DNA from 2 places in the Candidatus Protochlamydia phocaeensis genome. Region 2 is predicted to be linked to the other one. Evidence: riboswitches for the same ligand, from Rfam matches in the RefSeq annotation. Region 2 holds a riboswitch; the other holds the start of a gene.
The links. Region 2 has a riboswitch for cobalamin ahead of BN3769_RS12805 (ribonucleoside-diphosphate reductase small subunit). Riboswitches for the same ligand answer to the same signal wherever they lie in the genome.
Positions count from the first base shown of each region.

Region 1: another riboswitch for cobalamin. It lies ahead of BN3769_RS11755 (ATP-dependent Clp protease ATP-binding subunit); the one in region 2 lies ahead of BN3769_RS12805 (ribonucleoside-diphosphate reductase small subunit).

Region 1 is NZ_FCNU01000031.1:5,920-10,799, reverse strand. Features, by position in the region: gene BN3769_RS11760 (alpha/beta hydrolase) at 350-1,291, opposite strand; cobalamin riboswitch at 1,440-1,654, shown strand; gene BN3769_RS11755 (ATP-dependent Clp protease ATP-binding subunit) at 1,851-3,833, shown strand; gene hemH (ferrochelatase) at 3,858-4,880, shown strand, end outside.
Region 2 is NZ_FCNU01000032.1:53,212-58,091, forward strand. Features, by position in the region: gene BN3769_RS12790 (DsbA family protein) at 1-460, shown strand, start outside; gene BN3769_RS12795 (hypothetical protein) at 720-1,199, shown strand; cobalamin riboswitch at 1,473-1,671, shown strand; gene BN3769_RS12805 (ribonucleoside-diphosphate reductase small subunit) at 1,914-2,885, shown strand; gene BN3769_RS12810 (ribonucleoside-diphosphate reductase subunit alpha) at 2,922-4,880, shown strand, end outside.

The DNA of each region.
Region 1 (4,880 bases), on a different contig from region 2:
GAAGCAAGGAAGTTTTCTTCCTTGCTTCTGAAAATTCTCTTAAAGATTTCATGGCCTATTCAAAATAAGGATCGCTTTAGATTCTCTAGTCGTTTGATAAGTAATGGCAACATCTTTGTCATTCACTTTTTGCAAAGCGTGGAATTTCTGGATGACTTCTCTCTAAAGCTAATGAGAAATTGTCCATTTTTTGTGCTGCAGTTCCGCATCAATAGATCTCATCAAATTTTTCGTTAAACAAAAGCCCAATGGTTGCACTTGCAAAGAGAGCTTATTGTCTTGATTGAAAGGTGTTAACCGAAAAATCAAAGGCATATTAGCTATTCCTATCCTTTATTTTATGTTCGCTTTAGCTGGATAGGAAAGCGCAGGCGCTTTCTACCTGCCGCTGCCTTTGGCTTGCAATGATACTGGAGTGCCCTTGAATGCTATTCGGATGAAAATAGCGGGCATCCTTGACATTTTTCGGATAAAAGGAAGGCGGCGTCACTTTTGAATCGGCAAAGCCTCCTTCAAATTCAAATTGAACTCCTTGTTCAGCAGCCCTTCTAATCTCTCGAATAATCTGTTTGCCCGCTTCGCTTCCCCAGCTGAAATCTTTATAGATAACCTCTTCATGATTTCCCCCTAAAGGCGATTGCACTAGCCATTTCCATATTTTCTGCTTCCAAGGGGCTAAAGCTGGATCGCACATAACTTTTGTTCCATAAAGAGGGGAGGAATTGGCATTAACCATTATCCGTTCGCCTTGAATGCCAGCATCGATGGCGTCTACAGCTAATTGAGACGCCAGCCATCCACCATTAGAAATTCCATGCGCATATAATTTTAGAGCGGGACGTTCTTGAAGAAGAGGCAGAACGGTATCCGTAATACGCTGGACCGCTTCTCCTTTCGAACAGTTTCCCTTTTTATCGACCTGAACTTGATAAATTAAGATGTCTTCTCCAACTTTTTGTTTGAAAGCCTTGGCATGTCCATCCATTTGGGATGCATGGCCATTTAAGCCATGAATCAAGACAACAATCCCTTTAGCTGTTTCTTTATTGCCTATGACTTTTCCATAATTAGGCGCGTGCTCAATGCGAGAGAAAAATGTTCCAATCGTAAACCACAAATCTTTGATTAAGCCAATCATTTTAGCAATGCCTACCGGTAGAGGACTCGTTTTAACAACTTTTTGTGCGTCAATATAATTCTCTTCTGTTGCAACAGGGGGAAAATGAGCCGCTTCCAATGAAGGACGAGAATAAGCAGAATAAGAAGCGACCGAATAGGGGAATGATAACATACAATTTTCTGTGTTTTGTTTATAAGTTCAATAAATTTTTAAATAATTGTAATTAAGATTAATTACTCTTGCAAGAGTTAATGTTAATGGTTTAATTTCTTGACTCTTATTTCTTTTGGGTTTATGAAATTAAGCGTTCATTTAGTAATTATGCGTATTATAGAAAAGTGCCTTCTATTTGAAGACTTCAAAAAGAAGGATAATAGGGAAACAGGTGTAAATCCTGTGCGGTTAGGCCGCTGTAACGAAGGACGGATGCTTAGTCATTTATGACCACTGCTTGTCGCGGGAAGGTTTTAAAACTCAACTAAGCCTATCGGATGATTTCGAAGCCAGAAGACCTGCTTTTTTATACCTATCAGATCTGATTAAGACGCTGTCTCCTTAAAGGCAGGATGGGGAAATGATTCGCTGATTTGACTTGGGAAAGAGGTCTGTTTAGGAATGTATGTGATGGACGCCTTTCAAGAGCTATCTCTTCGATCACCATTTTCCTCCGATGCGTAACATTAAACTTAAGCGACTTTGCTTTTTCGATAAAGCAGGAAAGGAAAAGGGTATGTCTTTGAATATCAATCCACTGGGATTTTTTTCGACTTTCAATCAGGAAATAAGGCATTTGGTTTGGCGTGAACCTTCGCCTTTTGAAGGGATTAACAACTTAAATGATTTAGAGCGTGTGCTTTTATCCGAAGGATGGAATCGGGATAAATGGAGAAGTTGGAAAAAAGAGATTCAAAAGGCTTTACTCCGCCATCAACAGGATCCGGCTGCGTTAAATGCGTTCTTGGCAAATTTGATTAAAGCGCATATTCATCGGGATCCCCAAGAGACGCTCCAATTTTTCTCTGAAGTATTGTCTCTTGAAGCGCTGGATTCAATCGCCCGCTTTAGGACCCAAGGAAGTGTCACTCCTTATCAGAATGCCTTTGAGTGGGCTGCCGAAAGAGCGGCGAGGTATCCGTTAAAGCCAGAACCGTCTTTTAATGAGTGGATATACCAAGAATGGAAAAGATGCCGCCCTCGAGTGATTTATTTTATTCCAAATTTAATCAATATTTTCCTTGGGGCTTTTAACTTTTTAGATACCCATAAAAAATTTACGACTTTATGGGAAAAACACATTCTCTTAGAAATTATTTACAAATTTTTCATTATTCCTTTTTGCCTCGTTCAAATTTTACAGCCCATTTTTATTGTGACAGCTAAAGTTTATTTGGTGGCAGGAGCGATTCTTGCTGCGGGAGGGCTTTTGGCTATTGCTTATCAGCGCTGGTTTAAGCCTATTCCGGATGAAATTGTCAACTGCACCAATTTAGACAAGCAAATGGACAGCGGGCTTATTGAGCCCAAAGTGGGACAAACGGAGCTGCTTACCAAACTGCTGTCCACTCTTATTACAGGAGCGAATGTCTTATTAGTGGGAAAATCCGGGGACGGGAAGACAACCTTATTCCACCAGCTTCTTCAATTAAAAAAAGAGGGGAAACTTCCCGCTGAATTGCAAGATCGTGTCAACTATGAAGTCGATTGCGGCCTTCTCATTTCCAATGTCAGTTTCGGACATTCCGAACTGATCAATCAAATTAAAGACCAGATTGGGGGGTATGAGAAAAAAACGCTCTTTTTAATGGATGAATTTGACCAATTGGCCAGCAATCAGGGGGCCTTTCAAGCCTTCAAAAACCACTTTTTACAGGGTGGCCCAAATGATCCTCAATTTATTGCTACAACAACCTTTAAAGAGTTTGAGAAAATCAAGAAGCTTGATGTAGACGGATCCTTTATGCGTCGAGTAGTCACGATTATTGTAGATGGGGAAGAGGAAGAACAAAACAAACTTGTTTTGGAAGAATTCGTCACTCGCGTTGAACCGACCATTCCGGTGACAGAAGAAGCCATTAGGGTTGTTCTAGATATATCTAAATCGGAAACGTATTTGCCTAACATTGGCCGCCCGGCTAAAGCAATCAAAATTATGAAAGAAGCCATTGGCCGCAGTCAATGGGTTTATAATCCGACTTATACTTTGCCTGCTCTGGACCAAGCCGTCCAACAGCTCAAGCTGCTCAAGGCAAAAATGGCTCGCCGCTTGATAGAAAGTCAGGAAGACTTGCAAGCGTATCGAATGCTTTCTGATAGAATAGTAGCCTTAAAAGAAGAAAATGCCGTTCTCAAAGATCAAATCAAAAAAATTAAGCAGATCAAAGAGAGAGAATTGACCTTTAAAGATCAATATTTTAAATTGACCCATCAATTGGCGGCCGTCAAACAAAACGAACCGGTTCCAGAGAACCATCTTCCCATTATACCTGGCGGTCCCATCACTCCCGAGGCTCAAAAACTTTATCTTCTCTATCATTTTTATGGGGCCGAGGCATTTGAAAAAGTCTTGGAAGAAGAAATGGCAAGAATAGAAAATAAAGTTCCGGTTAGGGTCAATGAAGCGCTTGTCAGGCAAGTTTTCGAAGAAATTAAAGCGGCGGAAGCTAGGGTGATTGAGCAAAATAATGTGCCGCAACAAGCCATATCTGTCGCTTAAAAAAGACTGAGGAAAGGAATAGCAATGGGCGAGAAAAAAATTGGCGTCTTACTTGTAAATTTAGGCACTCCAAAGTCTTTTCGCCCTAAGGATGTCTTTCATTATTTAAATGAGTTTCTGACGGATGGCCGAGTCATTGATCTGCCCTGGCTGCAGCGTCAATGTCTTGTGCGGGGGATTATCGTTCCTTTCCGTTATAAGGACTCTGCTAAGTTATATCAGCGCTTGTGGACGGAGGAGGGATCGCCTCTTCTTATTCACGGCTTGTCCGTTAGGGATAAACTCCAAAGCGTATTGGGAGAGCATTTCTATGTCTCCTTAGCCATGCGCTACCAAACTCCTTCAATTAAAGAAGGCCTGGAACAATTGAGGCAAAAGCAAGTGGATGAGATCCTTGTTTTTCCTCTTTTTCCCCAGTATGCCTCCGCAACAACGGGATCCGTTCATCAAAAAGTCATGGATGAGATCAAGCACTGGCAAGTCATTCCCAAATTGACTTTTGTGAGTAGCTATGCCGACCATCCGGCGTTGATTCACGCTTTTTGCGAAAGGGCAAGACAATATTCCCTGCAATCCTATGATCACGTTTTGTTTAGCTTTCATGGCCTGCCTGAAAAGCAAATTCGCAAAGCTGATGAAGCCGGGGCTTGTTTAACGTCCGGTTGCTGCGACAAACAATGTAAAAATAATACCTTTTGCTATAAGGCCCAGTGCTATGCTACTGCTCGGGCTATCGCTTCTCAACTAGCTATGCAGCCGTCTTCTTACACCATTTGCTTTCAATCCAGATTAGGGAAAGATCCGTGGATCCAGCCTTATACAACAGAGGTTCTGCAAGCCTGCAGTGCCAAGGGGTATAAGCGCCTGCTTGTTTTTTGTCCTTCTTTCGTATGCGACTGTTTAGAAACGACATGTGAGGTGTCTTATGAATATGCCCACACCTTTAAAAGCATGGGAGGGGAGACTGTGCAGCTTGTCGAAGGGCTAAATAGTCATCCCGATTGGATCGAAGCTTTGAAGATAATGGTGCGCGAGCACACGCATTCC
Region 2 (4,880 bases):
CATCAATACCAATAAAATTCGCTATACGGTTATTCCTGTCTCTTTTTTGCCCAATTCCATGCCAGCTGCCATTGCCCTTTGGTGCGTTTACAATCAAGAACCTGAGTATCCGAACGCGGATCTTTTCTTCAAATATTTGAATTACATTTACAAAAACCAGCCACCTGAAAGAGAGAACTGGGCCACAATCGAAAGACTGCAAAAGTTTGCGGCTGCGACAAGTCCGGCCATTCAATTAGACCGCTTGAAAGACTGCATCGAAATGGAAAAATACCGTGTACAGATTGAAAAGAATACGGCTTATGGCAACCGTCTTATGAATGGCCACCTGTCTACCCCCACCATTTTTGTCGAAGGCGTCAAAGTGGAGAATAAAGACGATACAATTGATTATGATAAACTAAAAAAAGCCATTTTGGATGCCTTGGAGCGCAAAAAAACGGAGAAGAGCACACCATAATCGCCCGTCTATCGCTATCCTAAAGGCTATATTCCCGGATATAGCCTTAAATTTTGTCTTACTTATCCAACCTGAGTTTGGGATTTTTTTACCCTTCTCTCATTGTTAGAAAGAATAAAATCCCCTTAAACTATTCTGGTTGTTAGTTTAAAAACCTAAAGAAGACAACCAAAATTCAGTTATAACAAAGAATCATGACGAAAAACTTCCCTTGCGGTAATTTGGAATTAAGGAAAATCAATAAGTCTCGGAGATAGCTATGAAAAAAGCGGGGATCTGCTTAGCGGCTTTTGCAGCCTCTATGCTCTTTTTGTCTGACATGCAAGCAGGGGTCGTGGTCTTCGGACCGCAAGTTACCATTGCTTACCGCCAGCCTGTTCAAGCCATTATTGTCGATGGCAGCGGCAATACATATGAAAAAGTCTTCTATTATGACCCTGCTATAGGCGGGGTGGATCTAGGGCCAAGCTATGCAGCAGCCGATACGAGCATTTATTTCCCCAATTACAATGTCCGCTATATTTGGTACAATGGCTATTGGGTCAATGAAGAGGGCTGTTATTGGGACGGCGGCCGTTGCGTATATATCGATCATCCCCACTGGAGGGTCTATTGGACCGGCTATTGGAACAATCACTGGCATGAAAGCTGGCACCGCCACTGGGTTGTCCATCACGAAGATGTCGCTTGGCAGTATCATGGGCACGAACATTGGCATGAGCACTGGCACCATCATTGATTTAATTCCATTCCCGTCTGTTCGGCTTCATAGCTGAACGGACGGACAATTGATTTAGAATTCTTTCCAAAAAAGCTTTATCCTGCGCTTGCATTCATTGGCTCTCCTACCTTCTTCATTTTTTGAAAAACGCATTCAGCTTTTATAATCGCTTGTACGCCAGTTCGAAACAAACGCAAAGAACTGCCAATCCCAAATCGGGCTTGACAAATTTGCCAGGCAAGGGTTATGAATACCTCCGATTTCATTGGAACTTTTCTAATGAAATAAAAGGCCTTAGGCTCGTGAAAAAGTGCCTCTAGCTACGGCTAGGGGAGAATAGGGAAAGAGGTGCAAATCCTCTGCGGTGACGCCGCTGTAACGAGGGACGAACGCTCATCAAGCCACTGCTTTTAATGTTTAGCAAAGCGGGAAGGTGGAGCGGATAGGATGAACTCGGAGTCAGAAGACCTGCTTTTTCATGCTCATCACATCTCGGCAAGAGATGAACTGTCTCGTTAAAGACAGGATGGGGAGAAACGACACACTTGCTCAAGAATTGCCATTAAGCATTGCGCTTTTATTTTCCTTTCAAGCAAGTCCATTTTTCCCTTTCTGTAAAACTAAATCATTTTGGTTCAAGCGATTTCCATCGCTTGGAAGATACCGTTTGCACGCAAATTTAGGCGCTCAAGACCATATTGCGTCAAATGGCCGTAAAGCAAGGAGTGAAATATGGAGTGCGTAGAGCCTCTCTTACAAGAAAATAAAGACCGCTTTGTTTTATTTCCCATCAAACATCCCGCTATTTGGAGCATGTATAAAAAGGCCGAGGCCAGTTTCTGGACTGCCGAAGAGATCGACCTCTCTGCTGATATCCAAGATTGGGAGCATAAATTGAATGCCGATGAAAAGCATTTTATCAAGCATGTCCTGGCCTTTTTTGCGGCAAGCGATGGAATTGTCAACGAAAATCTAGCCATCAATTTTATGAACGAGGTCCAATATCCCGAAGCCCGCTGCTTTTATGGCTTTCAAATCATGAGCGAGAACATCCACTCCGAGACGTACTCGCTGCTCATCGATACTTACATTAAAGACCAGAAAGAAAAAAAATATCTCTTTCACGCACTAGAGACGGTTCCCTGCGTATCCAAAAAAGGGCATTGGGCCTTGCGTTGGATCAGCCAAGGCGGTTTTGCCGAGCGCTTAGTGGCTTTTGCGGCCGTCGAGGGAATTTTCTTTTCCGGAAGCTTCTGCTCCATTTTTTGGCTCAAAAAAAGAGGGCTGATGCCGGGATTAAGCTTTGCAAATGAACTCATTTCACGCGATGAAGGCCTGCACTGCGACTTTGCCTGCCTGCTCTATTCCCAGCTTGTCCATCCCCTTCCAGAAGAGGTTGTGCAGAACATCATTTCGCATGCAGTAGAGATTGAGAAGGAGTTTGTCGTCGATGCGCTGCCCGTCAAGCTGATCGGCATGAATGCCGATCTGATGTGCCAGTACATTGAGTTTGTCGCTGATCGCTTGCTGGTGGCTCTTGGCTGCTCTAAAATTTACCAGGCTTCCAACCCCTTTGATTTTATGGAATTGATCTCCCTTCAAGGAAAAACCAATTTCTTTGAACGGCGAGTCTCCGAATATCAAAAGTCGGGAGTGCTTGCCCATAAAGATACGCATGTTTTCACTTTGTCTGAAGATTTCTAACTCTTAGAGGATTTCTTAAAACCCCAAGGAAAAACCATGTTTGTCATCAAAAGAGACGGAAGAAAAGAGCCGATCAAGTTCGATAAGATCACTGCAAGAATCCAAAAACTCTGCTATGGACTGGACCCGGCCCATATCAATCCCATTCAGTTGGCCTTGAAAGTCATTGAAGGCATTTATGATGGCGTGACGACAAGCGAGCTGGATAACTTAGCCGCCGAAGTGGCCGCCACTTTGACGGCCACCCATCCCGACTATGCCCTGCTCGCCTCGCGCATTGCCATCTCCAATCTGCAGAAGAACACGCACAAGTCTTTCTCGCGCACGATTTATGATCTTTACCATTATACCGATCCCAAAACGCAAAGGCGCGCGCCTCTCATTGCGCAAGACGTCTATGATATTGTCCAGCAGCATGCAGAGCTATTGGACTCCACGCTCATTTATGACCGCGATTTTGGCTTCGACTATTTTGGATTCAAGACGCTCGAAAAATCTTATCTGCTGAAAATGCATGGCAAGGTCGCCGAGCGGCCGCAGCACATGCTCATGCGCGTGGCCATTGGCATCCATAAAAGCGATATCCACTCGGCCATCGAAACATACCATTTAATGAGCGAGCGCTGGTTTACACATGCCACGCCAACGCTGTTTAATGCAGGAACGCCCCACCCACAGATGTCCTCTTGCTTTCTCCTGCAAATGCAGGATGACAGCATTGAAGGCATCTTTGACACACTCAAGCAATGCGCCAAAATTTCGCAGTCCGCCGGCGGCATTGGCCTGAGCATTCATGGTATCCGCGCAACTGGCTCGTATATTCGCGGAACGGGCGGCGTGTCCAATGGCATCATCCCCATGCTGCGCGTCTTCAATGATACCGCGCGCTATGTCGACCAAGGAGGAGGCAAGCGCAAGGGCTCTTTTGCCATTTACCTGGAGCCCTGGCATGCCGATATTGTAGAATTCTTAGAGTTGAGAAAGAACCATGGCAAAGAAGAAGTGCGGGCCAGAGACCTTTTTACTGCACTATGGATTCCCGACTTATTCATGAAAAGAGTGGAAGCCAATGCCCATTGGTCGCTTTTTTGCCCGAATGAGGCGCCCGGCTTGCATCTATGCTGGGGAGAAGAATTCGAAGCCCTTTATACGCGTTATGAAGAGGAAGGACGGGCGCGCAAAACGCTCAAGGCCCAAGAAGTCTGGTTTAAAATATTGGAATCGCAAATCGAAACGGGAAATCCCTATCTTGTCTATAAGGATGCATGCAACGGCAAGTCCAACCAGCAGAATTTGGGAACGATTCAGTCCAGTAATTTATGCACGGAAATCATCGAATACACAGCGCCCGATGAAATTGCCGTCTGCAATCTCGCCTCGTTGGCCCTTCCCCGCTTTGTCAAAGAAGGGCAATTCGACCACCGGAAGCTTTTTGAAGTCACGCAGGCAGTGACCAAAAACCTCAATCGCATCATCGACCATAATGACTATCCCGTCGAAGAGGCGCGCCGCTCCAATTTACGCCACCGCCCCATCGGCATCGGCGTCCAGGGATTGGCCGATACCTTCATCCTTTTGCGCTTACCCTTTGAATCCGCTCAAGCCCGTCAGCTCAATCGCGACATTTTCGAGACCATTTATTATGGCGCTTTAACGGATTCAAACCAGCTAGCGCAAATAGAAGGCCCGTATGAGACTTATGCAGGCTCGCCCGCTTCCAAGGGGATTCTGCAATACGATATGTGGGAGGCACAGCCGGGACCGCGATGGGATTGGGAGGCGCTCAAGCAAAATATTGCCTTGCATGGCCTGCGCAATTCCCTCTTGATCGCCCCTATGCCCACGGCCTCCACTTCTCAAATTTTAGGCAATAATGAATGCTTTGAACCCTACACATCCAATATTTACACGCGCCGCGTGCTGTCAGGCGAATTTATTGTCGTCAACAAACACCTCTTACGGGACTTGGTCAAACTAGGCATTTGGAATGACCGG